One region of the Intrasporangium sp. Soil_C_50 genome, then DNA from elsewhere that is predicted to be linked to it. Evidence: riboswitches for the same ligand, from Rfam matches in the RefSeq annotation. Region 1 holds a riboswitch; each other region holds the start of a gene.

What was found. Region 1 has a riboswitch for cyclic di-AMP ahead of AC3A5R_RS06530 (transglycosylase family protein). Riboswitches for the same ligand answer to the same signal wherever they lie in the genome.
Region 2: another riboswitch for cyclic di-AMP. It lies ahead of AC3A5R_RS11985 (C40 family peptidase); the one in region 1 lies ahead of AC3A5R_RS06530 (transglycosylase family protein).
Region 3: another riboswitch for cyclic di-AMP. It lies ahead of AC3A5R_RS19430 (C40 family peptidase); the one in region 1 lies ahead of AC3A5R_RS06530 (transglycosylase family protein).

The regions. Positions count from the first base shown of each region.
Region 1 is NZ_JBDGKB010000001.1:1,376,417-1,386,036, reverse strand. Features, by position in the region: gene AC3A5R_RS06535 (serine/threonine-protein kinase) at 1-1,422, shown strand, start outside; cyclic di-AMP (ydaO/yuaA leader) riboswitch at 1,734-1,937, shown strand; gene AC3A5R_RS06530 (transglycosylase family protein) at 1,943-2,605, shown strand; tRNA gene AC3A5R_RS06525 (tRNA-Thr) at 2,759-2,831, shown strand; gene AC3A5R_RS06520 (DUF5994 family protein) at 2,906-3,391, opposite strand; gene AC3A5R_RS06515 (hypothetical protein) at 3,811-4,257, shown strand; gene AC3A5R_RS06510 (helix-turn-helix domain-containing protein) at 4,857-5,468, opposite strand; gene AC3A5R_RS06505 (NAD(P)/FAD-dependent oxidoreductase) at 5,594-6,529, shown strand; gene AC3A5R_RS06500 (hypothetical protein) at 6,591-6,863, shown strand; gene AC3A5R_RS06495 (winged helix-turn-helix domain-containing protein) at 6,952-9,620, shown strand, end outside.
Region 2 is NZ_JBDGKB010000004.1:104,958-114,577, forward strand. Features, by position in the region: gene AC3A5R_RS11980 (DsbA family oxidoreductase) at 1-462, opposite strand, end outside; gene AC3A5R_RS11985 (C40 family peptidase) at 568-1,317, opposite strand; cyclic di-AMP (ydaO/yuaA leader) riboswitch at 1,320-1,522, opposite strand; gene AC3A5R_RS11990 (iron-dependent transcriptional repressor DtxR) at 1,728-2,429, opposite strand; gene AC3A5R_RS11995 (MFS transporter) at 2,448-3,827, opposite strand; gene AC3A5R_RS12000 (hypothetical protein) at 3,897-5,006, shown strand; gene pdxH (pyridoxamine 5'-phosphate oxidase) at 5,354-6,103, opposite strand; gene AC3A5R_RS12010 (hypothetical protein) at 6,206-6,610, shown strand; gene AC3A5R_RS12015 (pentapeptide repeat-containing protein) at 6,664-7,290, opposite strand; gene AC3A5R_RS12020 (citrate synthase 2) at 7,398-8,519, shown strand; gene AC3A5R_RS12025 (PQQ-dependent sugar dehydrogenase) at 8,622-9,620, shown strand, end outside.
Region 3 is NZ_JBDGKB010000013.1:82,746-92,365, reverse strand. Features, by position in the region: gene AC3A5R_RS19450 (hypothetical protein) at 1-198, shown strand, start outside; gene AC3A5R_RS19445 (DUF6541 family protein) at 319-2,331, shown strand; gene AC3A5R_RS19440 (glycosyltransferase family 2 protein) at 2,345-3,325, opposite strand; gene AC3A5R_RS19435 (MarR family winged helix-turn-helix transcriptional regulator) at 3,740-4,222, shown strand; gene AC3A5R_RS19430 (C40 family peptidase) at 4,298-4,918, opposite strand; cyclic di-AMP (ydaO/yuaA leader) riboswitch at 4,922-5,060, opposite strand; gene AC3A5R_RS19425 (TylF/MycF/NovP-related O-methyltransferase) at 5,293-6,132, shown strand; gene AC3A5R_RS19420 (fibronectin type III domain-containing protein) at 6,172-8,994, opposite strand; gene AC3A5R_RS19415 (helix-turn-helix transcriptional regulator) at 9,360-9,620, shown strand, end outside.

The DNA.
Region 1 (9,620 bases):
GAGCACGGGCCGCTGCACCCCGGCGAGCTGCTCAGCCTCGCCCGCGGCGTGGCCGAGGCGATCCGCTCGATCCACGCGTGCGGCGTCGTCCACCGCGACATCAAGCCCGGCAACGTCCTCGTCGAGGACGGCGAGCCGGTCCTCATCGACTTCGGCATCGCCCATGTCCAGGACGACGTGCGGCACACCGTGGGCGGCCTCGTCATGGGCACGCCCGGCTACCTGTCGCCCGAGCTCGTCGAAGGGGCGGCGATCACCGACGCCACCGACTGGTGGGGCTGGGCCGCGACGATCACCTACGCCGCGTCGGGACGCCCGCCGTTCGGCCGGTCGCGGATGGACGCCGTCCTGAGCCGCGTGCGCGCCGGCGACGTCGACGTCGAGGGCGTCGACCCCCGTCTGGTGCCGCTGCTGCGCGCGTCCCTGTCGCCCGACCCGTCGCGGCGCCCGCACGCCGACGAGGTCATCGCCGCGCTGGAGCAGTACGCCGCCGGCCGGGCCGCCACGGTGCCGACGCCACACGCGTCCTCGTGGGACGCGCCCACCGACGTGCTCGGCGCCGCGGAAACGGCTGCTCCCGGCGCCACACAGGCCTTCCTGGACCGCGGCACCGCCGTGCTGCCCCCGGTCGCGCCGACCGCCGACGACGTCCGATGGGCGCCACCGCCGAGCGGTCCGCGCCGGAGTCCCGAGCCCGAGCCCGACCCGACGCCGTACGACGACGGCGCGGGCGCCACCGACCTCTACGACGAGCGCTGGGGTCGCGGTGCCGGCCTGGACGACTGGGACGACGAGTGGGCCGAGCCCGAGCCGGCGCCGCGCGAGGGCGACCCGCGCATCGGCATGGCCATGCGTACCGGTGTGCTCGGCGCCGCCGGCATCGCCTGGGTCGGCGCCCTCATGGCCTGGCCCGGGTACGCGGTCGTCGCGCTGGCGGTGTGGTCGATCCTCGCCCGTGCCACCGACCGGTCGGTGTCCGCACTCGTCTTCCGGCGCTACGCCCACGGCCGACGCGGCAGCGACATCCCGCTCGCCGTCATCACGAGCCCGTGGCACCTGCTCGTCGGGGCCATCGCCACCGCCGTGACGCTCGTGCTGCCGATCGCGGTGGCGCTGGCGGGCATCTTCGCGACGGCGTTGCTGCTCGCCGGGGCCACCGGGGCCGACCTCGTCCCCGGTTCGCCCTCGACGCTTGCGGTCGGCGGGATCGTCGGGCTGGCCATGCTGTGGTGGGGCCCGGGCGGGGTGTCGCTGCGGCGTGGGTCGCGCTCGATCGTGCGGCGTGCCGTGCCGGTCGGGACGGCGTCGCAGGTCGTGGCCATCACGCTCGTCGCGGCCGGCCTGGTCGTCGGGCTGGTTGCGGTCGACCACGGTGCCAGCCTCACGTGGCTGCCGTTCGGCGCCAACCCCCTCCCCCGCTGAGGGGCCACGGGGCGGTCGTCCAGCCGACACGCGGGGTCCGGCGGGACCCGTCTGCGGCATCCGGCTTGGTCAAGCCCGGATATCGAGAAGATCACGAAATCATCTCGGACCGGGTTGTGGATCGTTGATTCCTCACGTACCGTCGTGCCTCGGCGGCCCCGACTCTCGGGCCGGACGGGGTGGGTCCCGGGTACGTCCCGGGGTGTCCACGACCGGTGGCTGCCATGGTGTTCCGGCCTCCACACGGCACGCTGCACAACTTCACATGGACACCCAGCAATCCGGTCCCTGAGCGCGCCGAGCCTCGCCAGCCAGGGACATCGCCCACTCCAGTGGGCCGGGCGAGGACGGGGGACCCAGTGTGGTCAGTGAGTCGTGATGTCGAAGGCCGTCGGTACACCGACGGTCGAGTCCTCGTGCTCGGCTGACCTTGGGGTGAAGCCGCATCCGCGGCAGGGCACCTGACGTCCCCAACCCGACAGCTAACCCCGCAGGCGCCGCGTCAGGAAGGAATACCCCTATGCAGTACCTGTCCAAGCATGCTGCCGCCAAGCGGGTCTCGATGAAGCAGCGCCTCGCCGGGGTCGGCATCGCCGGCGCCGCCACCGTCGTCGGTGGCCTCACCACTGCCGGGTCGGCCAAGGCCGCGTCGGTGTGGGACTCGGTCGCCCAGTGCGAGTCGGGCGGCAACTGGAGCATCAACACCGGCAACGGCTACTACGGTGGCCTGCAGTTCTCGCAGAGCACGTGGGCCGGCTACGGCGGTCGCGCCTACGCCCCGCGCGCCGACCTCGCGAGCAAGGCCGAGCAGATCACCGTCGCCCAGAAGGTCCTCGCCTCGCAGGGCCCCGGGGCCTGGCCCGTCTGCTCGCGTCGTGCGGGCCTGACCAAGGCCAACGGGGGCGCCAACGCCGCTGCGTCGCGCTCGACGGTCCGCGCGCCGATCACGACCGCCAAGAAGGTCGTGAAGAAGAAGACGTACGCGACGAAGACGACGACCAAGAAGGTCAACAGCTACGTGGGAGCCGGCAAGCAGGTCTCGGTGCGCCGTGGCGACACGCTCGGGAGCATCGCCCAGCGCTACCACGTCTCCGGCGGGTGGAAGGCCCTGTACTCTGCCAACAAGGCACGGGTGCACAACCCGAACCTCATCTACGTCGGCCAGGTGCTGCGTCTTCCGTGACGCACCTCTGACCGAGCACGACCGGACGGCCTCGCGCGACCAACCCCTGGGTCCCGCGGGGCCGTCCTTCGTCTGCCGTGTGGGACGGGACGGTCGGCCTCCGTTACGCTGGCGCCCGACCGGACGGCAGCGGATCTGCCGCACGACCGGGCCGCTGGCGTGGCGCAACTGGCAGCGCACCTGTCTTGTAAACAGGTGGTTGGGGGTTCGAGTCCCCCCGCCAGCTCTCTCACCTGTATGACTCCGCTTGATGCTTGACGTTTCGGCTCTGGCCCATGCCTGACGGTGCTTCGGCTTGGTCTAGGAGTCCCGCGGATCTCGATGGGGTGTTGCCAGCCCGTCGGCAAGCTGGATCAGGCCGTTGCCGTGTGCAGCGCTGCCGCGTTCCACGGCCCGTCGCATCATCCAGTCGGCGTTGTGAGGCGAGGTTGCAGGAGGAACGACGAGGAGCTCCACCCTCCTCCCATCGACCATCACCAGCGTGACCTCGTGAGGTTCGTCGGAGAGTACCGACCCCATCCGTAGTGCGACTCCCGAACGAGGGATCGTTCGTCGAGTCGCCGTCCAGATGCTGGGGTCGTAGGCGATGCCCTCCACCCGGCCGCTCCGCCGGGCCCCGACGACCCTGGCCAGGTCGACGGCCTGGCTCTCCAGGTCGTCCGAGTAGGGCCACCATGCGCCGTCGAGGCAGGCCCGGGCCCGCTCCGGGATGGCCACGGGAAGGTACAGCCGAAGTGGGTGAACCAACGGGAGGCCGGACGCCTCGACGGGGTCTGTGCCGGTCATGCCAGACCGCCTTGAGCCGGACGATGTCCAGCGAGAGGAAGAACTGGCAACGACCAGAATGCCGTCGCCGAGGAAGTCCTTGTTTCTCCACAGTACGTCCTGCGTGAGGGCGGACCATGAGCTTCACCCGAAAGGGGAACTAGGATGGGATGAGTCTCGCACGCCGGAACCGTCCCGGGCCGCGAGGGAGTCGAGGTCCTACATGCCCGCCGACCCGCTCCGTGGCTCCCGGCCCGACGGCCCTTCCCTGTCAGCGTTGCTGGACGACCTCCACACTGCTCGCGGGGAGCTCGGAAGGCTGCGTGCCGGGCCGGCGTCGCCTGACCGCCTCGTGGCCGCCCACGCGTCGCTGCTGCAAGCCATGGAACATTACGCTTCAGCTCTCACCGCCCGTGGGTGGCCCACTCCTCGGGGGCTGCGTGACGGTCTGCGCCTGGAACGCGACATCGGCGGCCGCCGAAGCCATCCCCGCCCCTGAAAGGCTGCGCGAGATGATGCGGCGCCTCGTTGTCATCGACCTGTTCTCAGGTCCGGGCTGGCTCGACGCGTCGGAAATGCCCGAGCACGTCCAAGCCGGGGAAGCCGGTGCGTGGCTCCTCATTGAGCCGCGCAGCATTCGCGTCATGGACGGTGCGGCCGGCGACCTCCAACAGCTACGCGATGCTGTCCAAGGGGGTCCATCCCTCTACTGCCACACGTGGTACACGACAGGGGGGCCCGATCGTCCGACGGTCCACACGTTGGAGGTCGGCCAGGCAGACCTGTACGAGGAGGTCCTCATGACTATCGGGTTCCAGCTGGGGCAGCCCGACGGGATCGAGCTCCAGAAGGATGAGTCGGGCGTCTACTGGGGGTACTACGTCTGAGCTGTGAGGTCATCTGCGACCAGCAGCACGAGAGCCGGGAATCGGTGGCCGCGGTGCCGGAGCCCGCCTGCCCGCGCACATCCGCTCCAGTCCGCGAAGTACGGTGACCGCTTTGATGGTGAACGTTGCGCAGCGGCCGGTCGCTGCTCAGAATGCTCACGTCGCCGCCTGGAGCCGCACTGCTGGAGCACCCAGGCGGCGGCGCCACAACGAGCCATACCCCAGTTCGGGCCGTCCACCCACCGTCGTCCCGGCAGGCGCTTCTCGCTGCGAGAGGCGCCGGATCGGCCGTATCCCGCGCATGCTCGGTCGGGTATTTGTGTGGGTCTTCCCATCTCGTCCCGACGAGCGCATGATGGCCAGAGGTCCGTAGGGAGGGGTCGGACCAGTTGCGCTTGTGGAGATGGCTGTGGGAGGGCCAAGGGCGCGGCGATCTGTAGGTGCAGAACCCGGCGCCGTCGAACTCCGCGACCTCACCGAGCGAGGCCGGCCAGCAGGGGTGTACCCGAGGCCGGCCTCGCGCATCTTCGGCGTCGCTGGTGACTCCTTGGGCTGTGGCCACCCTCGACCCAGCCACTCCGGCGCGCCGTCCTGCTCCGCTACCGGGTCCGTGGCTCTCCCTGCCCACCCACCGGGGGTCGCGCCCGGGCATGCACCCGCTCGCCCTGGGGGCCGAACAGGCTGAGGACCTCCGCCGGTCCGGTGCCGTCGCTGCCGAACCAGTGGGGTACGTGCGTGTCGAACTCCGCCACCTCGCCGGCGCGCAGCACCGAGTCGTGATCGCCCAGCACCAGACGCATCCGCCCGGAGAGCACGTAGAGCCACTCGTAGCCCTCGTGGGTCCTGAGCTCGGGCCTGCTGTTGCCGGCGGGCACGATGATCTTCCACGCCTTGACGCCGCCGGGCTGCCGGGTCAGCGGGAGCACCGTGCGGCCGTTGCGCTTGCTGGCCTTGAGCCGCACCCGCGGGTCGCCCACTTCCGGCGCGCCGACCAGGTCGTCGAGCGGCACCCGGTACGCGAGGGCCAGCGGCAGCAGCAGTTCCAGGCTGGCCTTCCGCTGCCCGTTCTCCAGCCGGGACAGGGTGCTCTTGGAGATCCCGGTCGCCTCGGCCAGCTCGGTCAGGGTCAGGCCCCGGTGCGCCCGCAGCAGCCTCAGTCGCGGACCGACCTGCTCGATCGCCTGCGCGATGACTGCAGCGGAGTCGTCCATGGACACATGGTGGCGACGTCGTGCCGGCCTGCGCAACGGGACTGCCCGGACGCAGGAGCGGCCGCCGTTCCCGGAAACGGCAACGTTTCTGGCGTGACGCGGTTGGGCCGCCGCACAGTGCCTCCATGAACACCTGCGACGTCCTGGTCATCGGCGGTGGTGCCGCCGGACTCTCTGCAGCCCTGGTGCTCAGTCGCGCCCGACGCGATGTCGTCGTCGTGGACTCCGGCGCCCCGCGCAACGCACCGGCGGCGCACATGCAGGGCTTCCTCTCCCGCGACGGGATGCCACCGGCCGACCTGCTCGAGGTCGGCCGGCGGGAGATCGCCGGCTACGGGGCCACCCTCGTGCGCGGCACCGTGCGAGAGCTGGCCCGCTGCGACGGCGGCGGCTTCCGTGCGTCGCTCACCGACGGCCGGCGCATCACCGCGCGAAGGGTCCTGGTCACCACCGGACTTCACGACGAGGTGCCCGACGTCCCGGGTCTGTCCGAACGCTGGGCCAAGGACGTGCTGCACTGCCCGTACTGCCACGGGTGGGAGGTCCGGGACCAGCGGCTCGGCGTCCTGTGGCACGGCGCGACGACGGTCCGGTATGCCCACATCGTCCGCCAGTGGACGCCCGACCTCGTCCTCTTCGTCCCCGAGGGACTGCTCACCGAGGGGGACCGGTCACAGCTCGTCGCCCGTGCGATCGGTGTGGTCGAGGGCGACGTCGAACGCCTCCTCATCGAGGACGACGCCCTCCACGGGGTCGCGATGAGCGACGGTCGCGTGGTCCCGCGTGACGCGCTGTTCGTCCCACCGCGGTTCAGCCCTCACACCGACCTCCTCGCCGGCATCGGGTGCGACCTCGACGAGCACGGCTGGCCCATGGCCGCCGCCGACGGTGCCACCACGGTGCCCGGGGTGTGGGTCGCCGGCAACGTGGCCGACCCCCGGGCCCAGGTCATCACCGCCGCGGGCGAAGGGTCTGCCACCGCCATCGCCATCAACAACGACCTCGTCGACGACGACATCCGCACGGCTGTCGCGCTCTTCGACGAGGGATCAATCGCCTGACCCGACCCGGTGCCGCCCCGGCACGAGCGTCCTCACCACCGCACGACCCAGGAGGTCACCCATGCCCAGCTCCCACACGCCTGCACCCGGCTCGGACGCCCCGTCGCCGGCCGTCGCGCCCCCGACCAAGCACCAGCTCGCCCTGATGATCTGGCTCAGCGTCTTTCCGACGCTGACCCTCATCAACCTGGCCCTGGGTGGCTGGCTGGTGAGCCTGAACCCGGTGCTGCGGACCCTGGTGCTCGCCACCGTCGCGGTGCCCATCGTCATCTACGGACTCATGCCGCAGCTGCACAAGGTCCGGGTGCGCCTGGTGACTCGCTCCTCGCGGTAGCGCTCGCGACCAGCGGAAGCCCCTCTGGTGTCGGCCTCGGCTGTTCTACGCTGCAAGCAGCCAGCCGGGTGTCACGAACGGAGCAGGAATGACGGGTCCCCTGCTCAGCAGCAAGCTGTACGTTCCCGGCTCCAGGGCGGGCGCGCTCGATCGGGCCCGCGTCAGCGACCTGCTCGACCGCGGCACGACGACGAAGCTCACCCTCGTCTCGGCCCAGGCCGGGTTCGGCAAGACCACCGCGATCGCCAGCTGGGTGCAGCACCGTCGCGCCCCGGGCGGGGTGGCCTGGCTCTCCTTGGACGCCGGGGACGCCGGGCCGGACGCCTTCTGGACGTACGTCGTGACCGCCCTCTCGGGCGTCGACCCGGACCTCGCCGCCGGTGTCGCACCGCTGCTGGCAGCGGGAGCAGCACTGCCGGCCGTGCTGACCGAGCTGCTCAACCGGCTCGCGGACCTCGACCACGACCTCGTCCTCGTCCTCGACGACTACCACCTGGTCGACGGCCCCGAGATCGCGGACGGGCTCGCGTTCGTGCTCGCGCACCTGCCGCCGCACGCCCACGTCGTGCTCAGCACCCGTGCCGACCCGAGCCTCCCGCTGAGCCGGCTGCGTTCGCACGGGGAGCTCGTCGAGATCCGCGCCGCCGACCTGCGGTTCACCAGCGACGAGGCGACCAGCTACCTGCGCAGCCACGGGGTCGACCTCACCCCCGCCGACGCCGCCGCGCTGGAGGGAAAGACCGAGGGCTGGGCGGCCGCTCTCCAGCTGGCCGTCCTCTCGCTGCGCGACCGCGCAGACGTCAGCGAGTTCCTCGCCGGCTTCGCCGGTGACGACCGGTTCATCGTCGACTACCTCGTCGAGGAGGTGCTGAGCCGGCAGCCCCGACCCGTTCGCGACTTCCTGCTGCGCACGTCCGTCCTCGACCGACTGACCGGGAAGCTGTGCGACGCCGTGACGGGTCGCGAGGGCGGCGGCGAGCTGCTGCGCGAGCTGGAGCGCCAGAACCTCTTCGTCGTCCCGCTCGACGCGCGTCGGCAGTGGTACCGGTACCACCACCTCTTCTCCGACGTCCTTCGCGCGCACGCCGCGTCGGACCCCGCCGTGCCCTCCTCGGGCACGCTCCACCGACGCGCCAGCACCTGGTACGAGCGGGACAGCCAGCCGGTCCCTGCGGTCCGGCACGCCCTGATGGCAAGCGAATTCGCGCGTGCAGCCGTGCTGATGGAGAGGGCTGTCCCCGACCTGCTCCGTCAGCGACAGGAGGGCACGATCGTCGCCTGGGTCCCTGCCCTGCACGAGGACGTCGTCCGCTCCCGGCCGGCCCTGGCCATGGGCCTCGTCGCGGGGCTCATGGCCCGCAACGAGGTCGACAGCGTGCCGCGGCGCCTCGACGAGATCGAGGACCTGCTCGAACGGCACCGTGCCGCGGCCACGGCCGGATCGGCCCCGGTGGCGCTGCTGGTGGAGGACCCCAGTGAGCTGGCTCGGCTACCGGGCAAGGTCCAGCTCTACCGGGCGGCGCACGCCCTGGTGAGCGAGGACCTCGAGGCGACGCAGCGGTACGTGCAGCTCGCCACGGCGACTGCGGCGCCCGACGACCACCCCACCCGCGCCGGTGCGTGGGGCCTGTCCGGGCTGGCCCACTGGCGGACCGGCGACGTCGAGGCCACGCACCGCTGCTACTCCCGATGCGTCGAGGAGCTTCTCGAGGCCGGTCACCTCTCCGACGTCCTGGGATGCACGACGACCCTGACCGACATCCGCGTCTCCCAGGGCCGGATCGGGGAGGCGGAGCGGACCCTGCGAGGTGCCCTGGCCCTCGTGGCGGACGAGGACGAGACGCCGCGGGGTGCGGCCGACATGCACACCGGCCTGGCGGGCATCGCGCTGGAGCGCGGCGTGCTCGACGACGCCGAGAGCCACCTGCGTCGCGCCCAGCAGCTCGGCGACGCGGCGGGCATGCCGGCCCACGCCGCGCAGGTCCGGGTGACGATGGCCCTGGTGCGCGCGGCCCGTGGCGACGTCGACGAGGCGCTGACCCTGCTCGACGAGGCGGAGCGGCTCTACGTCGCCGACTTCAAGCCGGACGTCCGCCCGGTGCACGCCACTCGTGCACGCGTCCTCGTCGGCGCCCGTCGGCTGGGGGAGGCCCGGGGCTGGGCCGTCGAGCACGGGCTGCGACCGGATGACGAGCTGTCGTACCTGCGCGAGTACGAGCACGTCACCCTGGCCTCGGTGCGTCTGGCCGAGCACCGCGAGGGGCTACGCCACGACGTGGACGAGACCCGGGCCTTCCTGGGCCGGCTGCACACGTCCAGCGAGGTCGGGGGCCGCGCCGGCACCCTTCTGGAGATCGCACTGCTGCAGGCAGTCGCCGCGGCCGCGGCCGGTGACCCCGGTGCCGCCACCGAACACCTGCGGCTGGCGGTGCGCCTGGGTGGGCCGGAGCACGTGGTCCGGCCCTTCACCGACCACGCCGCCGACCTGCCCCGGCTGGTCGGGCTGCTCCACCGCGAGGAGCAGCAATCGCCTTACGTCCGAACGATGCTCGCGGCGAGCAAGCCCACTGGCCCACCACCCACGGAGGCTGCGCCTCCGCCGCGTCAAGACCTCGTGGACGCGCTCAGCCGGCGCGAGCTGGAGGTTCTGCGTCTGCTCGCCACCGACCTCAGCGGGCCGGAGCTGGCCCGGCACCTGGTCGTGTCGCTCAACACCGTGCGCACCCACACGCGGAACGTGTACAGCAAGCTCGGTGT
Region 2 (9,620 bases), on a different contig from region 1:
CTGGAGCACCTCCGGCTCGTCGAGCGGCAGCCCCTCGCGGAAGTGTGCGGAGAAGAACCGCTCCACGGCCGCCGACTGCAGCGCCGGACCACCCATCTCCCGCGCCAGGGCGACGAGGCGGTGCGCGTCGAAGCTGTTGGCCGTGACCGCTGAGTCGAGGTCGAAGACGAGGTCGTCGGCCTCGGCGACCTCGTGGGCGTGCGCCCGCAGGGCCCGCTCCGCCTCGGCCTCCTCGTCGGGCCGGGAGCCGATCCGGTCAGGCACCGGTTCGTTGCGCCGGGCCGGCCACTCGGGGTCCAGCTCGTAGGCGCGCAGCCGCACCGTGACGTCGTGCGGCCGCTCGAAGGCGTGGATCGCCGCCTCGATCCGGCGCTTGGCGATCCAGGACCACGGGCAGACGAGGTCGGCCCAGACGTCGAGCTCGATGAGGGTCGTGGACTCTGCAGCAGGCTGGACGGTCATCACCTCATCCAACCACGGCCCTCACCACGGGCGGCCGTCCGGGACGACGTCGCGCCCCCACCCGAGCGGGTGGGGGCGCGACGGAGGTGCGTGGCGCGGTGCGGCTCAGGCGCGGCCGTAGCCCGACGGCGTGGTCCAGATCGAGTGGTAGCCGATCGTCGTGCCGGGGCGCTGGGCGTCGATCATGGTGCCGGGGCTGACGTAGATGCCCACGTGGTAGGCCGGCGAGCCGAAGAACACGAGGTCGCCGGGGCGCGGGTTGCTGACCGGGGTCGTGGCCGCCTGCTGCGCCGACGCGGTGCGCGGGAGCGAGACGCCGGCCTGGCGGTAGACGTACTGCACGAAGCCCGAGCAGTCGAAGCCCGAGGGGCTCGTGCCGCCGTAGACGTAGGGGACGCCGAAGTAGGACTGGGCGATGCCGACGATGCCGGACGCCGTGGGCGCCGGGTCGAGGGACGCGCGGGTCGCCGAGCGGGACGCGCGGTCGGCCGCCTGCTGGCGGGCGTCCTCCGCAGCCTTGGTGGCGGCGCGCTCCTTCTCGAGCTGGACGTCCTTGATGACGACCGGCTTGACCGTCGCCTGCTTCGCGGCCGGCTTGGCGTAGCCGATCGAGGACAGGGCGTTGGCCGCCTTGAGCGTGCCGACCTGGGGGCCGACGACCGACGGGGCCGCGGTGCTCGAGCCGTCGGCAGCGCTCGCCGGACCGGCGAACGTGGCGACGAGACCACCGGAAGCGGCCACGATCGCGGCACCCTTCACGGCGGGCTGAGCGGACTCCTTGGCGATGAGCTTGAGCTCGGCGATCGCGTTGAACCGGCCGGGGGCGCGGTGGCGCCCGGTAACGTTCTGAGCCACGTTTGACCTCTCGACGCCTACGAGGTGAGCTGTCGGGTTCGGGCGGATTGAGGTACTGCTCGCCCGGCCTTCGCTCGGACCTTGCGGTCCACGGAGGGCTTCACCCCGAGGACGTCCGGAGACGCCCGAAGGTGGTTCCCCCGCTCCTGCCATGCGGTTCGTGCAGGGGCCCCGGGTCGATGGCAGGATTAGGCGGTTCGACCCGTGGCACTCGCCCGACGGGGAGAGCGAGCGGGGCTCACGCTACCCAAGATCCGCCGGGGTTGTCACCCCGAGAGCCGCCCATTTCTACTGATTTTTCGTCGGATGACCTCAGGTGGCCCGAATTCCCCACAGTGCCAGCACAATCGAGGCGGAAGAAAGAGCTGGAACGGGCACGTCGGACGCGTCCGCTTTGCGGAAGGGTCGACTCAGGCGGCCTGGCAGAAGACGTGGACGGCCACCTCGTCGGGCAGCGACACGCCCTCACCGGCATCGGGGGCCTCGCTCACGGCGACGACACGGCCGCCCTCGCGGACGACGCGGACGCGCGCCCCCGGCAGCACGCCGGCGGAGGTGAGCAGGGCCAGCGCCTCGGGGTCCACCTGCACCGGCTCGCCGATGCGGCGGATCGTCACGACGGCCGGCTCGGCACCGGCCGCCGTGGTCAGCGCCGTGAGCCCGGTGAGGAAGCCGCCTGCCGCGTCGTCGGGGACGCCCAGCTCGTGCAGGCCGGGGATCGGGTTGCCGTACGGCGACTCGAGGCCGCCCTCGATGAGGCCGAGGATCTTGCGCTCGACCTTCTCGGACATGACGTGCTCCCAACGGCACGCCTCGTCGTGGGCGTACTCCCACTCGAGTCCGATGACGTCGACGAGGAGCCGCTCGGCGAGGCGGTGCTTGCGCATGACGCGCGTGGCCAGGAGCCGGCCGTGGTCGGACAGCTCGAGGTGGCGGTCGCCGGACACCGCGACGAGGCCGTCACGCTCCATCCGGGCCACGGTCTGCGACACCGTCGGGCCGGAGTGGCCCAGACGCTCCGCGATGCGTGCGCGCAGGGGGACGATGCCCTCCTCCTCGAGCTCGAAGATGGTGCGCAGGTACATCTCGGTGGTGTCGATCAGGTCCGTCACGGTCATACCCTCTCAGAATCAGGACGCCTCGGGCGCCGCCCCTCCCGCCGCCCCTCCCGCGGCCCCTCCCGCGGTGCCGGCGCCGCGCCCTCGCAGGGGTCGCGTCGGGTCGTGGCGAGGCACCCAGATGCGCAGCCATCCCGCGCCGAGGAGCGCCGCTGCGCCGAGGACGACGGCGGACGCGCCGAGCGTCAGGACGGCCGTCAGGGCTGACAACGCCAGCGGACCCGCCGCCCTTCCCAGGTCGGCGCACAGGCGCCAGCCGCCGAGGAACTGGGCGCGCCCGTCGGCCGGTGACGCGTCGGCCCCGAGGGTCATGATGAGACCCGCGCCGAGGCCGTTGCCGATGCCGAGCACCGTGGCGGCGGCCGTCACGGCGACCAAGGTGGTGGCGAGCGGCATCAGCGCCATGCCGAGACCGAGCACGAGCATGCTCGGTACCGCGGCGGCCACCCGCCCGTACCGGTCCATGAGCCAGCCCGAGGGATAGAAGAGGAGCATGTCGATGGCGCCGGCGACGCCGAACACGAGCGAGGTCTGCGCCGGGCTGAACCCGACCGACTCCGCCCAGAGCGGCACGAGCGCCTCGCGGATCGCACGGGCACCCGCGACGCACATGGCGCCCGTGCCGAGGGTCAGCAGCACGTGCCGGTGCTCGAGGAGCACCGACGCCACCGAGCGGGGGGCGCGCGCTCGACCCCGGACGCCCGCGCTCCCTCGACCTCCCGTGTGGCCGTCGTGGTCGGCGGTGATGTCGGGCGCGACGAGCACGAGCAGGAACGCCGCCAGGCTCGCCACGCCGCCGACGACGTAGGCCGACTCGATGCCCCACCGGGTGATGACGAGCGATCCCACGAACGGGCCGATGAAGTAGCCGATCCGATGCACCCCGCCCAGCGTCGACAGGGCCCGGGCCCGCATCGCGACCGGCACGGCTTCGGTGAGGTAGGCCTGCCGGGCCAGCCCGAAGAGGGATCCGGCCAGGCCGATGACGAGGACGCCCGCGAAGAGAGCGGCGACGGAGCCGGCCAGCGCCGCCACGACCATGCCGACGGCCTCGACGACGGCCGCCACGAGCAGGGCCCGCCGCTCGCCGATGCGCGCCGCGAGCGCCCCGGACGGCAGGTCACCGAGCAGCTGCCCGATGCCGAGCGTCCCGACGAGCAGGGCCGCGACGCCGAGCGAGGCCCCGAGCTCGCGGGCCGAGACGGCGATGATCGGCGCGACCGCACCGGCGCCCGTCGAGCCGAGCAGCGTCGGGCCGTACGCCGACAGCGCGATCGCGCGCAGACGGACCGGCTCCCCCTCCGACGTCGCGGCCGGGCGCCGTGACGGGTGTCCGGTATGCCCCGTTTCGGGCTCCGGCCCGCCGTTTCGCTCCCCCTGAGTCTCGGTCACGCCACAGGACCCTAACGATCGGGTTACTCAGGTGGCCGGGTCGTTCCGGCCGACGGAACGATGGGGGCCGTGACGACGAGCGAGCGGGCGACGGGGGCCCTGGCGGTGGCAGCAGCCACCGCTCTCGTCGTCGCGCTCGCCTCTCCCGTGGCGACGGCCGTCATCGGCCTCATCCTCTTCGGCACCCTGGCCGTCCTGCTCGAGCTGCGCTACCTCGTCGGCCGGCTCCCCGTCATCGCCCGGCGTGACGTCGTGAGCGGCCTGGCGGTGCTGCTGGCCGGCACGAGCCTGCTGCGCCTCGCCGAGCACGTCCTCGGGACCCAGGCCCGACGCGCCGAGGCCGTTCTCGGCTTCTGCGTCGTCGCGCTCGTGGCCCGGAGCGGGCTGCGCGGACGCCGACGCGTCGTCGCGTACGTCGTCGCCGTGCTCCTCGCGGCCGCGTCCCTCGTGTGGCCGGACCACTACGCGTTCGCGCTGCTGCACCTGCACCAGCTCGTCGTCCTCGTCTTCCTCTGGGACTGGGCCGCCCGGCTGCCGGGGGCCCGCGAGCGACGCCTGTTCCGCGGCGTCCAGCTCGCGTGGGGGCTGCTCGTGCCCGCCGTCGTGCTCGCCGGCGCCGTCGACACGTGGCTCACCGGCGACCCCGGCATCGCCCGCAGCATCGTCGGCGACGGGCGCTCGCTCGTGGCCGCGGCCGCCCTGCCCGGCGACGCGTCGGGCCCGCTGGGGCTTCGCCTGCTCACCGTCTACGCGTTCCTGCAGACGATGCAGCTGCTCGTGTGGGTCGCGTTCATGCCGCGCTTCGCCACCGAGGAGTCGGCCGCCTTCGAGAGCCGGTTCCCGTGGCTCACCGGCGCCCGGGTCTGGGCGGTCGGGTTCATCGCGGCCGCGGTGTTCGCCGTCGTCTTCGCGATGGGCTTCCGGCAGGGGCAGGTCCTCTTCGGGGCCCTGTGGTCCTGGGCCGTGCACCTCGAGATGGCGGCCGCGCTCGTCGTCGTCGCAGCGGGCCGTCGCCTCCGGTCCGCGCCGCGTCTCACCCTCGTGCCCGACCCACCTGCCGACGCTGCACCCGACGCCGGAGCAGCGCGCGCGGCCACGCCTGCCGGAGGTGGGCACGGCACCGTCGCCGACCCCCAGCCGGCCACGGCCGTCGCCCCGGAGGCCGAGGTCGGCAGCTGACGGGCCCCCACCGGCCGCCCACCGGCCGCCCACCGACCGCCCACCGGCGCCCACCGGCGCCCACCGGCCGACCACCGGCCGGTCGCGGCCGGCCCTGACCCGCCGCGCCACGGCGTCGGGTCACCCGGTGGAAAAGTCCTTGCCCGCCTCCCGGACGCGACGTACCGTCGTCGCATCGACAACGGAAGGAGGTGGTCCGAGAAGTGATCTCTTCCGGAACGTGCGAGGTGGCCACGCGATAGCCGCGTCCCCACCTCCACTCAGGAGTGAGGCAGGGCGGTCCGGTCATCCGGGCCGCCCTGTTCTGTTCGGCCCTCCCCCGCCCGGCGCCGGGCCGTCCGGAGGGGTCAGGGCTGCAGGCGCGAGCGGGTCCAGGCGGACGCGTCGGCCAGGGTGCCCTCGCCCGAGCGGCGGAAGACGATGCGGTCGTGGAGGCGGTTGGCCCGGCCGGCCCAGAACTCGACCTCGTCGCAGACGACCCGCCAGCCGCCCCAGAAGTCGGGCACCGGCACGTCGGCGTCGCTGCCGGTGTCGGGGAAGCGTGCCAGCACCTCCTGCCAGCGCCGCTCGAGCTCGGCCCGGTCGGCGGCCGGACGCGACTGGTCCGAGGCCCACGCCGACAGCCGCGAGCCGTAGGGCCGTGAGGAGAAGTAGGCCTCCACCTCGCCGCGCGTGACGAGCTCGGCCCGCCCGCGGAAGCGGATCGCCCGGTAGAGCGAGGGCCACGTCAGCGACACCGCGATGGCCGGGTTGGCGCGCAGCTGCTCGCTCTTTGCCGAACCGAGGTTCGTCACGAACCCCGGGCCGCGCTCGTCGAAGAAACGCATGAGCACGGTGCGCACGTCGGGCACGCCCGACGCGTCGACCGTGGCCACCGAGATCGCCGTCGGCTCGGGCACGTCGTCGCGCTCGTGGGACGCCCGGACCGCGGCGTCGACCCACGCCCGGGCCTGCAGGTACGGCGTGGGCGCCACCTGCGACTCGTCGAGGCCCTCCCCCGCGTAGTCGACGCGTCGCCACTGCGGTGAGGTGGACGCGTCGCTCGTGCCGTTGGCTGGGTCGGCGGCCGGCGGGTACGAGGAGTCCGGAGTGTCCATGGCCTCAGACTAGGGTTTGGGGCAGACGGCCCGCGGGCGTCAGGCAACGGCGCCGCGCGGACGGATCGATCGACCCGGCGACGGGCAGGAGGAGTTGGCGCGATGGCAGGCAAGGGCAAGGTGATCGGCCAGGGAGTCCGGCTCGGCATCAAGTACGGGCCGCAGATCTGGGTGGCCAGCCAGGCGCTGCGCGAGCCCGCCAAGGAGGCCATCAACAAGGCCGTCTCGAGCGAGAAGGCCCGCCGGCAGGCGATGGCCCACGCGACGTCACTGTCCGAGGGCAGCATCCTCAAGGTCTACAAGGGCGACCGCGCGCACTGGGTCGTGTTCAGCGGCGACGAGTCCGTCACCGTCTACCCCGCGGCCGACCTCCCGCTGTCGACGCTCGTCGAGCGGGCCGACCTCACCAAGCGGATCCGCCCCCAGGACAAGGTCGGCGTCAAGGGCCGCGCCAAGGACGCCGCCACCGCGGCCCTGCGCCGCGGCAAGCCCAACCAGCTGAACTGAGCCCGTGCCGGGCGTCGCAGGCCACCCGCCGGACCCGCCCGAGCCCCGATCGTTCAGTCGGCGATGACGATGCCGAGCTCTGCGGCGAGAGCGTCGGACAGGTCGATGACCTGCGGGCGCGACAGCGTCGCGCCCTGGAGGCCGGCGAGCCCGTGCGGCGCGCGCAGGGTCGCCCCGGACAGGTCGAGCCCCTTGTAGCGGCCCCGGCCGAACGACGGCTCGAGCAGCGTGCAGCCCTCGAAGGTCAGCCCGTCGACGGTGGCCTCCTGCAGGTCGAGCTCGACGACGACGCAGTCGAGGAACGTGACGTCCTTGAGCCTGGCGCCGCGCAGGTTGAGGAAGTCGATCTTGCCGCCGCGCACCGTGACGTCGCGCCACGTCGAGCTCCACGCCGACACGGCGCCGAGCCGGCAGCCGTCGAGGGTCGTCTCGATGAGGCTCGCCTCGGGCAGGCCGATGCCGACGCCGTGGACGCGGTCCCACTCGCACTCCGACCACCTGGAGGACTCGAGGTGGGCGTCGTCGAGGCACACGTCGACGAGCGAGCACTCGAGGAAGGTGAACCCGCCCGCACGCGCTGCCGTGAAGTCGGTGCCCTCGAACCGCACGGCGTCCTGGTGCGGGTCTCGTGTGGTGAACACCGCGTCGCGAAAGGAGGTCTGGTCGGCTGCTGACGGCATACGGTGAGTCTGGCAGCGAGGACCGACGGCTCCCGACCACGGCGCCCGACGCGTCCGCTGCCTGGCCTCCACACCGCGGTGGTACCGCCTGCACAGCAAGGACCCACATGGCAGACAGCACGCCGGACCCCGACTTCAAACCGGGTCTCGAGGGAGTCATCGCGTTCGAGTCGACGATCGCCGAGCCGGACAAGGAGGGTGGGGCCCTCCGCTACCGCGGCGTCGACATCAACGACCTCGTCGGCCACGTCGACTTCGGGCACGTCTGGGGACTGCTCGTCGACAACGAGTTCGACCCGGGCCTGCCGCCCGCCGAGCCCTATCCCCTGCCCGTCCACACGGGCGACGTCCGCGTCGACGTCCAGTCGGCCCTGGCGATGCTCGCGCCGGTCTGGGGCTTCCGCCCCACCCTCGACATCGACGCCGAGGAGGTGCGCGACAACCTGGCCCGCGCCGCCGTCATGGCGCTGTCGTTCGTCGGCCAGTCGGCGCGCGGCCTCGGCCGACCGATGGTGCCGCAGCGCGAGGTCGACAAGGGCCGGTCCATCACCGAGCGGTTCATGATCCGCTGGCGGGGCGAGCCCGACCCCAAGCACGTCGAGGCCGTCGACGCCTACTGGGTGTCCGCCGCCGAGCACGGCATGAACGCCTCCACGTTCACCGCCCGCGTCATCACCTCGACCGGTGCCGACGTCGCCGCGGCGCTCTCCGGCGCGGTCGGCGCGATGTCAGGGCCGCTCCACGGCGGCGCCCCGTCGCGCGTGCTGCACATGCTCTCCGGCGTCGAAGAGCAGGGCGACGCGTCGGCCTACGTCAAGGACGTCCTCGACCGCGGCGAGCGCCTCATGGGCTTCGGCCACCGCGTCTACCGGGCCGAGGACCCGCGCGCCCGCGTCCTGCGCGCGGCCTGCGAGCGCCTCGGCGCGCCGCGCTACGAGGTGGCCGCGGCGTTGGAGAAGGCCGCGCTCGAGGAGCTGCAGGCCCGGCGACCCGACCGCGTGCTCGCCACGAACGTCGAGTTCTGGGCCGCGGTCATCCTCGACTTCGCCGAGGTACCGCCGGAGATGTTCACGCCGATGTTCACGTGTGCGCGCACCGCGGGCTGGTCGGCGCACATCCTCGAGCAGAAGCAGACCGGGCGCCTCATCCGGCCGTCGTCGCGCTACATCGGCGAGGGCCCGCGCAAGCCGCAGGACGTCGCCGGCTGGACGCCCCAGGTCGGCAGCTGACCGCACCGCTCTCCCGGGGTGCCACCCGGCTCTGACGCGCGTACCGTGGCGGGAGGAACCTCGCAAAGAGGACACCTGCAGCGCCCAGAGTCGGGAGGCACCATGGTGCGGCGTGCGGTTGTCAGAGCGTCTGTCGCGGCGGCGAGCACCATCCTCGCCGCCGGCGTCGTCACGGCGTCCGGCCCACCCGCGGCCACCGCGTCGCCGACGCGTCCGGGGGCGCTGCGGCCCGCCGTGGCACCCGCGTCACCCGCGGCTCCCGCGTCAGCGGCGTCCGCCGCACCCGCGGCCACCGCTGCCTCCCCGGCGTTGCAGGTGACCACGGTCGTGTCGGGCCTGTCCTACCCGTGGGACCTGACGTGGGTCGGCAGCCTCATGCTCTACGACCTGCGCGGCGGGCAGGTGTGGTCCAAGCGCGACGGCGCGGCGCCGCGTCGGGTCTCGATGAGCGGCCTGCCCTCCCTCTACGTCAACAGCGAGGGCGGCCTGCTCGGGATGGTCGCCGACCCGGGCGCCGCGACGAACAAGAAGTTCTACACCTGCCAGGCGGTCCGTACCTCGACCGGTACGCCGCTCGACGCGCGCGTCCTTCGCTGGCGGCTGACGAGCGACACCACAGCGGTCTCCGACGGCTCGCCGGTGGTCACCGGCCTTCCGGTGACGAGCGGACGGCACTCCGGCTGCCGGCTGCGCTTCGGCGCCGACGGCAAGCTGTACGTCGGCACGGGCGATGCCGTCGTCGGCACCAACCCGCAGAGCCTGTCCTCGCTCGGCGGCAAGGTGCTGCGCGTCAACGGCAACGGCACGATCCCCACCGACAACCCCTTCTACTCGCGCGGCGGCAACGCGCGGTACGTGTGGAACTACGGGCACCGCAACGTCCAGGGCCTGGCCGTGCGGCCGGGCACGAGCGAGCTGTGGTCGGCCGAGCACGGCACCGACCGCGACGACGAGATCAACCTGTCGGTGCGTGGCGCGAACTACGGCTGGGACCCGGTGCCCGGCTATGACGAGTCGACGCCGATGACCGACCTGTCGACGTTCCCGTCGGCCCGAGCCGCGATGTGGTCCTCCGGCTACCCCACCGTCGCGACGAGCGGC
Region 3 (9,620 bases), on a different contig from region 1:
CGGCGTGAGGTCCTGGTGCTCGCCCTGACGGTGCTCGGCATCGCCGCCTTCATGCTGCTCTTCCAGGGACGCTCTCGCTACGTGTTCGCCTACGTCCCGGTGTTCATCGCTCTGGCCGCCGTGATGGATCCCACGAGGCCGTGGACCGCCCCGCGGCTGCGACGCTCGAGCGTCACCGAGGCCCGTCCCGGAGCCTGACTACACTGACTGCCGCGACACGCGGCGGAAGGCTGCGGTCCTGACCGGGCCCTCCGGTCCTGCCCCCGAGAAAGCTGGAGAGCCTTGCTGATCCCAGGCACGACGTCGTGGTTGGAAGCCGTGCCGGCATTCCTCGTCGCCACCCTGCTGCTCTTCCTCCCGGGCGTGGTGGCTGCCCTGCTGCTCGGCCTGCGCACCGTCGCGTCGCTCGCGGTGGGCCCCCTGCTGTCGACCTCCTGCCTCGGGGTCACGGGAATCGTGGCGCCCTGGGTGGGGCTGCGGTGGGGCGCGCTGCCCCTCACCCTCGGCGTCGTGCTCATGTGGCTGGTGGCCGCCGGTGTGGGCGCCTGGCACCGACGGCGCAGCACGCCGGCGCCCAGGGACGTGGCGAGCCCTCCCGGTGTCTGGGCGTGGCTCGGCCGGAGACCCGCCAGGGCCACGGCGCCGCGGCCTCGCGCGCTGTGGGCCACGCACGGCGTCACGCTCAGCGTGCTGGCCGGAACGGCGGTGGCCTTCGTCGTCTTCCTCTGGTCCATGCTGCCCGAGGTGCGTTCACCCGAGCTGTTCCCCCAGCACCCGGACACGATCTTCCACCTGGCGGCTCCGCAGTGGATGATCGAGCACGGCACCATCTCGTCGCTGTCGGCCGGCAAGTTCAACGTCGACACCTGGACCGGGTTCTACCCGGCGGCCATGTACGGGTTCACCGCGACGATCTCGATGTTCACCGGTGTCTCGGTCACGGTCGCGACGTCCGTCTGGGTCGTCGTCGTGGCGGCTCTGGTGTGGCCGCTCGGTGTCGCGGGTCTGGCCCTGAGCCTCTTCGGCCGACGCGTCCCCGTCGCGCTGGTCGCTCCGGTGGCCAGCGTCTCCTTCACGGGTTTCCCCTACTTCCTCATGGGCTTCGGTGTGCTCTGGCCCAACCTGTTCGGCGGTGCGTTGCTTCCGGGCGCCACCCTGGCCCTCGTGTCCGTCCTCGGCAGCCGCGGGCGTCCGCCCTACGTCGTCGCGGCGCGTCCGGTGGCCGCGGTCATCCTCGTCGCCGCCCTCCCGGGCCTGGTCATGGCTCACCCCAACGCCTTCGTCAGCTTCTGCCTCTTCGCGCTCCTGTGCGTGGCCGGACGGGCCGTCGCGACGGCCTGGGCCCTTCGGACGAGCCGGCCGCGCCGCGCACTGGGGATCGCCCTGGGGACGGGCCTCGGACTGGCACTGGCCGTCGCGGCCACCATCGTCGTGCGGCGCCCGTCGATGTTCGCGACCGGAGCCGCCGGACCGGAGGCCAGCGCGGGGAAGGCCTGGTACGCCGTCCTCGCCTTCGCGCCCCGCTCGACGAAGCCACTCATCCTGCTCGCCCTCGTCGTCCTGGTCGGCATCGTCGTCGTCCTCCGGCGTCACCGCGGGGCCCGCTGGGTGGTCGCTGCGTTCGCCGTCCTCACGGCGCTGTTCTGGCTCAACGTCGCCGTCGACGCGACCTGGACCCGGTACCTCACGTGGCCCTGGTACAACAACGCCGTCCGGCTGCAGGCCGTGGCCGTCCTGCCCGCCGCCCTGCTCGCCACCGCGGGCTTCGTCGCGGTGTCGGACGTGCTCGTCCGGACGTTCCGGGCCCCTGTCGCGCGGGTCGCTGCTCCGGTCGCCGTGGCGGGCCTGTTCCTGGCCGCGACGGGTGGTGGCTACGTGGCTGCCCACCAGAACATCCTGCACCGCTACTTCCACCCGAAGACGGCCGACTCGTGGGCCAGCCAGAAGGAGCTGCGCGCCCTGCGCGCGCTCTCCGCGCAGATCCCGGCCGACGCCGTGGTGGCCGCCAACCCGTGGAACGGCCCCACGTACCTCTACGTCGTGTCCGGACGCCAGCTCCTCGTGCCGACCGAGAAGACGAACTTCGCGGGAGACCGCCGGCTGCTGTCCAAGCACCTCGACAGCGTCGGGACCGACCGTGCAGTGTGCGCGGCCGCGCAACGGCAGCACGTCGAGTGGGCCATCACCGGTGGTCAGCCCTTCTCCTGGGGGCGACCGTCCGTCCTGGCGCAGTTCACCGGTGTCGACCACGTCGCCAGCTCGCCGGCATGGCAGAAGGTCGCCGCGGTCGACCCGTACACCCTGTACAAGCGCGTCGCCTGCGCCGGTTGACGACCGGCGGGCCTCACCGGGTGAGGCGCCGCGGGCTCGTCAGGAACCCGATGCCCCACGCCCAGTGCATCGTCGCGAGCACGACGGGCAGGGCTGCACGGGTGCGGGGGGACTCGCCGCGGGAGATGGCCAGGCCGCCCGCCGTGACGCCGGCGGCGTAGGCGGCCGGCACGACCCAGGCCGGGGTCCAGAAGAAGCCCACGACGACCGCCGCTGTCGTGACGCCGACCATCGTCGGCGGGGCGAGGTAGCGGTGGTTGATCGTGCCCTCGTGGTGGCGGGCGACGACGCGCCGCCAGCGTCCGTAGTGGAAGTACTGCTTCGCGAGGGCGGAGACCGAGGCGCGTGGCCGGTAGGTGACCTTCAGCTCGGGGGTGAACCACACGCGTCCGCCCGTCTCGCGGATCCGGTGGTTCATCTCCCAGTCCTGGGCTCGGGAGAAGTGGGGGTCGTAGCCGCCGACCCGCTCGAGGGCCGTTCGCCGGAAGACGCCGAGGTAGACGGTGTCGGCCTCGCCGGCCTCGCCGCCGGTGTGGAAGCGGGAGGCCCCGACGCCGAGGGGGCTGCGCATCGCGCAGGCGACGGCGCGCTCGAAGTCGGTCGTGCCGCGGGCGTCCATGATGCCGCCGACGTTGTCGGCACCGACCCGCTGGAGCTCGGACACGGCGCGCGAGACGTAGTCGTCGGGGATCTCGGCGTGCCCGTCGACGCGGACGATGACCTCGCCGCTCGACGCGCCGATCGCGGCGTTGAGGCCCTCGGGGGTGCGCCCGCTCGGGTTGCGCACGAGCCGTACCCGGGGGTCCTCGGCGGCGAGCGCGTCGGCGACCTCGTCGGTGCGGTCGGTCGAGGGGCCGAGGGCGAGGACGACCTCGATGGGGCCGCGGTAGTCCTGCGTGAGGATCATGGCCACCGCGTCGCGCAGGTGCCGCTCCTCGTTGAGCAGCGGCATGATGACGCTGACCGGCGGGGTCAGCTGCGTCGACGCGTCCACGCTGGCGGGTCCTTGTCCTCTGGTCGTCGTGCCGGAGGGTGGTCCCGGCGCTCGGGCGGCGCCCGCGTCCCCCGTCACGAGCGGCGCCCAGACTACTTGAGGACCGCCGGGTCCTCGACCGCGGTGAGGGCGAGGGGCGCACGGTGATGCCCGAGGCGGGGCGCCGCCCTCGCGAGGTGAGGCGGCGCCCGCCACCTCGGGCCCCCGGTGACGTGCCGCAGCGCCGCGGACACGAAGCACGCTGCTCGACCTCGCGTCCAGGGGTGACGCGGACCGCGGCCACGGCCCAGGTGCCCCCGGCGCTGCACGACCCACGATAGGACGAATTCACGCGATCATCAAGCAGTTCGACCATCGCGTCACTTGTCGGTCCACCTGATCGATCATCGAGCCGTCTCTGGCTAGGTTGTCCCCATGACGCCGACCCGTTCGCAGGACCGCGCCTCGGCCACCGCCGCGCTGCGCGAGCTGATCCTCGCGGGCGAGCACTACCGTCTCGCCGCGGCCGCGCACCTCGACCTCACCGTCAACGAGAGCCGGGCCGTCAGCTACCTGCTGGCGCGCGGCTCCCTCGGCCAGACCGAGCTGGCCCAGGCTCTGGGTCTGACGACGAGCTCGACGACAACCCTCGTCGACCGGCTCGAGCGACGCGGGCTCATCGAGCGGGTGCCCGACCAGGTCGACCGGCGTCGCAGCACCGTGCGGATCCCCGAGGCCGGGATGGAGCAGGTCGGGCAGGTGCGCGACTGGATGCCACACACCTTCGACGCCCTCGACCCGGCGACGCTCCCGCAGGTGACCGAGGTGCTCACGACGATCGCGGATGCCCTGCGCAGCGTCGCCGCCGAGATCCACGCCGCCGAACCGAGCGCGCGCGGGACGCGCCGACGGCACTGACGCCCCGCCGACGCGTCGGGCTCACCGGACGCGTCGGGCCCACCGGACGCGTCGGGCCCACCGGACGCGTCGGGCTCAGCGGACGCGTCCGGCGACCCAGCCGGTCGTCCAGATGCGGACCAGCTCGACGCGCTTGCCCGGCTTCGGGGCGTGCCACACCCTGCCCGAGCCGGCGTAGATGCCGACGTGGTAGGCCCTCCCGGAACGCATGAAGAAGATGAGGTCGCCCGGGCGCACCCCCGAGCGGGAGACGCGCGTCGTGTCGAGACGCTGGGCGTTCGCGGTCCGCGGCAGGTCCTGGGCGAGGCGGGCGTCGTAGACGTAGTGCACGAGCCCGGAGCAGTCGAACGCCGACGGGCCGGCGGCACCCCACCGGTAGGGCTTGCCCTTCTGCGCGGCCGCGACACGCACGGCCCGCGTCCCGAGCGGGACCGCGACCGCCGAGGCGAGCGACAGACGCACGTCGACGCGGTCCCGGTCCTGTGCGGCGTCGGCGGCACTCGCCCACGTCGCGGTGTCACCGGCCCGGGCCACGATGCCGACGTGGGTCGGCGGCACCGTCGACAGTCCGGCGACGGCACCGACGGTACCGACGGCCAGCAGCGGGGCGAGCAGCAGACCGGCACCCGGGCGGAACCGGCGCGACCGGCGCAACCAGCAGGACCGGCGTGCACGGGTGTGTGCGAAAGCGGGCATGGCGAATTCCCTTCCCACGCCTGCGAGGTGAGCTGTCGGGTTCGGGCGGAAGATGCCCGGCCGCGCATGGCGGCTTCACCCCAAGCCCGGCGCATGGCCGGACGCGAGTGGGTCCCCCGTTCCTGTCCGGTGAGGTATGAAGGCGCGCCCCCGGCGGACAGGACTCGGCGGACCGGAGCGCCGCCCCGGCGTCGTACCGGGGCGTCATGTCACCCGGTCCGGGATCGTGGCCCGCGCAACGTGGCGGGCCCGCCGGCCGGGTTCCGAACCAGAGTAGGTCGGGGTGCCCGCCCTGTCCGCGTTTTGGAGAACGCGGACAGATCGCCCATCCGGCCAACCAGGAAATGCCAGGGTCCGCTGGTACGTTCGCCCCCATGACGTGGCGAGACGCCGTGAACGGCGGCCTGTCCCGGTTCACCGGGTACGAACTGCGAAAGGCGCGCGACGGCCGCGCGGTCGGGCGTACGTCCGTGGGGCCGACGAAGCCGGCAGGCCCGGCCGCGACGCCGCCTGCGGAGCCCGCGGCCCCCAGGCTCCAGCTACCGCGCGACTTCGACGACGCCGCGCAGGAGACCATCCGCGCCGTGAAGCCGTGGACGATGACCTCTCCCGAGAAGCTCAACGCCCTGATCCTGTCGGTCCGCCACATCGTCAAGCACGACATCCCCGGCGACATCGTGGAATGCGGCGTGTGGCGGGGCGGCAGCATGCAGGCGGCGGCCCGGACCCTCATCGAAGCGGGCGACACGAGCCGGCACCTCTACCTGTTCGACACGTTCGAGGGGATGTCCGAGCCCACCGAGAAGGACCGCCGACGCCATGACGGTGCGTCGGCAGCCGACCTGCTCAACACCGCGCCCCGGCAGTCGGGCGTGTGGGCCGTCGCGACCCTGGATGACGTGCAGACCGGGATGGCGACGGTCGGCTACCCCGAGGAGCGCGTGCACTACGTGCAGGGCATGGTCGAGCAGACCGTGCCGGACTCGGCCCCCGAGCAGATCTCGATCCTGCGCCTCGACACCGACTGGTACGAGTCGACCAAGCACGAGCTGGAACACCTCTACTCGCGACTCTCGCCCGGCGGTGTCCTGCTGCTCGACGACTACGGCTGGTGGGAGGGTGCCCGGACCGCGGTCGACGAGTGGCTGGAGGAGACCCACGAACGCCTCCTCCTGCTGCGCATGGCGGAGGGACGCGTCGCCGTCAAGCCGTAGCAGCTCGGCACGCCGGCGCGCCCGGTGACCGGCCGCTCATCACCCGGTCCGGAAGGCGGTGAGGGCCGCCATCCACTGCCCGCCGCCGGTACCGCTCGCCGTGTACGGGCCCGTCGTCGTCGCGGCCCGGTAGGCGGTCGCGAGGTGGTCGGTCGAGACGCTCAGTGTCGGCAACCCGGTCCAGCCGGACCCCCAGGCCGGCACCGCGCTGCTCGACTCGAGCCCGGCCACGGCGAACAGCTCGTCACCGGCGGCCGTCGTCGTCACCGACCCCGAGCTGAACGCCGTCCCGGACCCGGTCGCCCCGGCGCTGACGTCGACCCCCGTGACACCCGCCAGCTCGTCCACGGCCAGGTGCGTCTCCGCGGACGACCCGTAGGTCAGCGTCACCGTCGCGCCCGCCGGCAGGGCGCGCACCCCCACCGCGACCGCCGTCACGACCCGGTCCCCGGCCGACCCGTCGTTGACGTCACGCACCACCGCGTACGTGTTGCCGACCGAGTCCTTCACCGACACCGCCGCGGTCACGCTCGTCGTGGACAGGAGCGCCGCGACCACGACCGTGTGCCCGGCCGCCACCCCGGCGGCCCCGACCGTCACCGTGCTCGTGGTGCGAGCGGTCGATGCCGTCAGCGACCCGACCCGGCCGACGTAGCCGGCCGCCACGGGCAACCGCGGCGTCGCGGACGCCTCGTTCGAGGACGGCGAGGTGCCGATGCCGTTGACCGCCGCCACGCGGTAGAAGTAGGTGGTGCCGTTCGCGACGCCGGAGTCGGTGAAGCCCGTGCCGGCGACGTTGGAGGCCACCGGCATCGATGCCTCGGCGCCTGCAGCCGTGCCGCGGTAGACGTTGTACCCGGTGACGACCGACCCGCCGTTGGAGGCGGGCGCCACCCACGTCAACGACACCGATGCGTTTCCGGCCGTGGCCGTGAGCCCGGTCGGCGCACCGGCCACGGACGCCTGCGGCGTCGCCGAGGCCTCGTTCGACGACGGCGAGGTGCCGACGGCGTTGACCGCAGCGACGCGGTAGTAGTACGTCGTCCCGTTCGCGAGGCCCGTGTCGGTGAAGCCGATGCCGGCGACGTTCGTGGCCACCGGCGTCGATGCCTCGGCGCCTGGGGCCGTGCCGCGGTAGACGTTGTACCCGGTGACGACCGACCCGCCGTCGGAGGCCGGCGCCGACCACGTCAGGGTCACGGTGGTGCTGCTACCCACCGCCACGAGGGACTGCGGCACCGACGGTGCGGTCGACGTCGCGCGCGGCGTCGCCGACGCCTCGTTCGACGACGGCGAGGAGCCGACCGCGTTGACCGCGGCCACCCGGTAGAAGTACGCCGTCCCGTTCGTCACCGTCGTGTCCGTGAAGCTCGTCAGGGCGACGTTGGTCGCGATGGGCGTGCTGCTCTCGGCTCCTGCCGCGGTGCCGCGGTACACGGTGTAGCCCGTGACGCCGGAGCCGCCGTCGGAGGCCGGCAGCTGCCACGACAGCGCCACCGTCCGGTCGCCCGCGGAGGCGATGAGCCCGACGGGCGCGGACGGCACCGTCGCCCGCGGCGTCGCGGACGCCTCGTTCGACTGCGGGGAGGTCCCGACCGCGTTGATGGCGGCGACCTTGTAGTAGTAGGCGGTGCCGTTGACCTCACCGGTGTCGGTGAAGCCGGTGCCGGTGACGTTCGTCGCGATGGGCGTCGGCCCCTCGCCGCCCGGCGTCGAGCCGCGGTACACGGCGTACCCGGTCACGGCCGACCCGCCGTTGGACGTCGGGGCGGTCCACGTGAGGGCCACGGACGCGTTGCCGGCCGTGGCGCTCAGCCCCGTCGGCGCGCCCGGCGCGGTCGGCTGGGTGGGCTGTGGCGTCGCCGACGCCTCGTTCGACCGCGTCGACACGCCGACGGCGTTCACGGCCGAGACGGTGTAGTAGTACGTGGTCCCGTTGACGCGTCCGGGATCGGTGAAGGACGTCGTCGGGACGTTGGTGGCGACCGGGGTCGCTCCCTCACCGGCGGGGCTCGTGCCGCGGTACACGTTGTACCCGGAGACGGCCGAACCGCCGTCGCTCGCGGGCGCCTTCCACGAGAGGTTCACCGACGCGTCGCCGGCCACCGCGGCCAGGCCCTGCGGGGCCGACGGCGTGGTCGAGGCGGCGACGCCGATCTGGGCCCAGGGGTGCGACTCGTCGATGCGACCCGACACGAAGGAGCCGTTGACGCAGTGCCCGCTGTCGACGCCTCCCCCGTTGAGCACCTGGCCCGAGTCGAGGTAGCTCGTCGTCGTGGTCCCGATCGTGATCCTCACGTCGGGGACCGCGCCGGAGTTGACGCACGAGGCGGTGTTGCCGCCGTTGTAGGAGTTCGGGGAGAAGTCCGAGCCGTCGAAGTTCGCCGAGTTCTGGGCGCCGGTCTCGGTGAGCACCAGTCTGCCCCCGGCCTTGACGGTGAGGGACGTGCCCCACAGTGCGTAGGTCTTCGACCCGATGGCGACCACGACCCGCACGCCGGTGATGTCGACGCCGCCCGGGTTGTCCAGGCGGATGGCGGCTGCGTCCCAGCACGTCGTGCTCTTCGGGTAGGTGGGGCACGGCGAGCCGACGTAGCTCGAGGGGTCGGTGTAGGGCCACGGGTTCGGCTGCTTGGCGCTCGACGCCGCCGAGTGCGTGTCCATGTACCCGACGAAGACGTTGAGCGGGGTCGCCGCCGAGGCCGGCGCGAGCACCGCCAGGGCACCCTGCAGCACGAGAGCCGCTGCGGCGAGCACCGCACCAACCCCGCCCCGGACCCGCCAGCGACGTCGGGACGCGTCGGTCGGGCGATCGAGCCCTGAGGTCTCGACGGAGCGACGCCGGAAGCGCGGAACACGCATCGCGATCACCTTCTTGCGGGTACCCCCCATGCACCTGCTCGGAGGATCCCACGCCGGCGGGACGGTGTCGTCATGCAGATGACGTACGCCGAGACGCCGGACGGCCCCGAGGCCATCCGGCGTCGGCGACGCGGGGGCTCAGCCCTTGAGGAGCTGGCGCGCCATGACGATGCGCTGGACCTGGTTGGTGCCCTCGTAGATCTGGGTGGTCTTGGGGTCGCCTGACACACAACGCGGGTGACGTGGGCAAACACCGCGTCCAGGTCACACAGGCGTCACACAAGCCATGCCGCTGTGTGCCACGTCACACCGATCTGTGCTGTGGTCGATTGCGCCGACCGGTCCCCCGCGGACCGGTCCTCGCCATGACAAACGACCACGGCTTCGCGCCGACCCAGAAGATGCTCAGCCCCACCACCCTCGCCGAGATGCTCGACATCAGCGAGCGGCACCTCACCGATCTCCGGCGCGAGGACCCGACATTCCCGCCCCCGGTGATGCTCGGCACCCTTCCCCGCTGGAGCCCGGCCGCCATCGCCCGCTGGATGGACCGGACTGCGACTGCGCACTGCGAGAACTGCGTCCGTGGCGGCACGGCCGTCGAGACGGCGTCGTCCGCCGTCGCC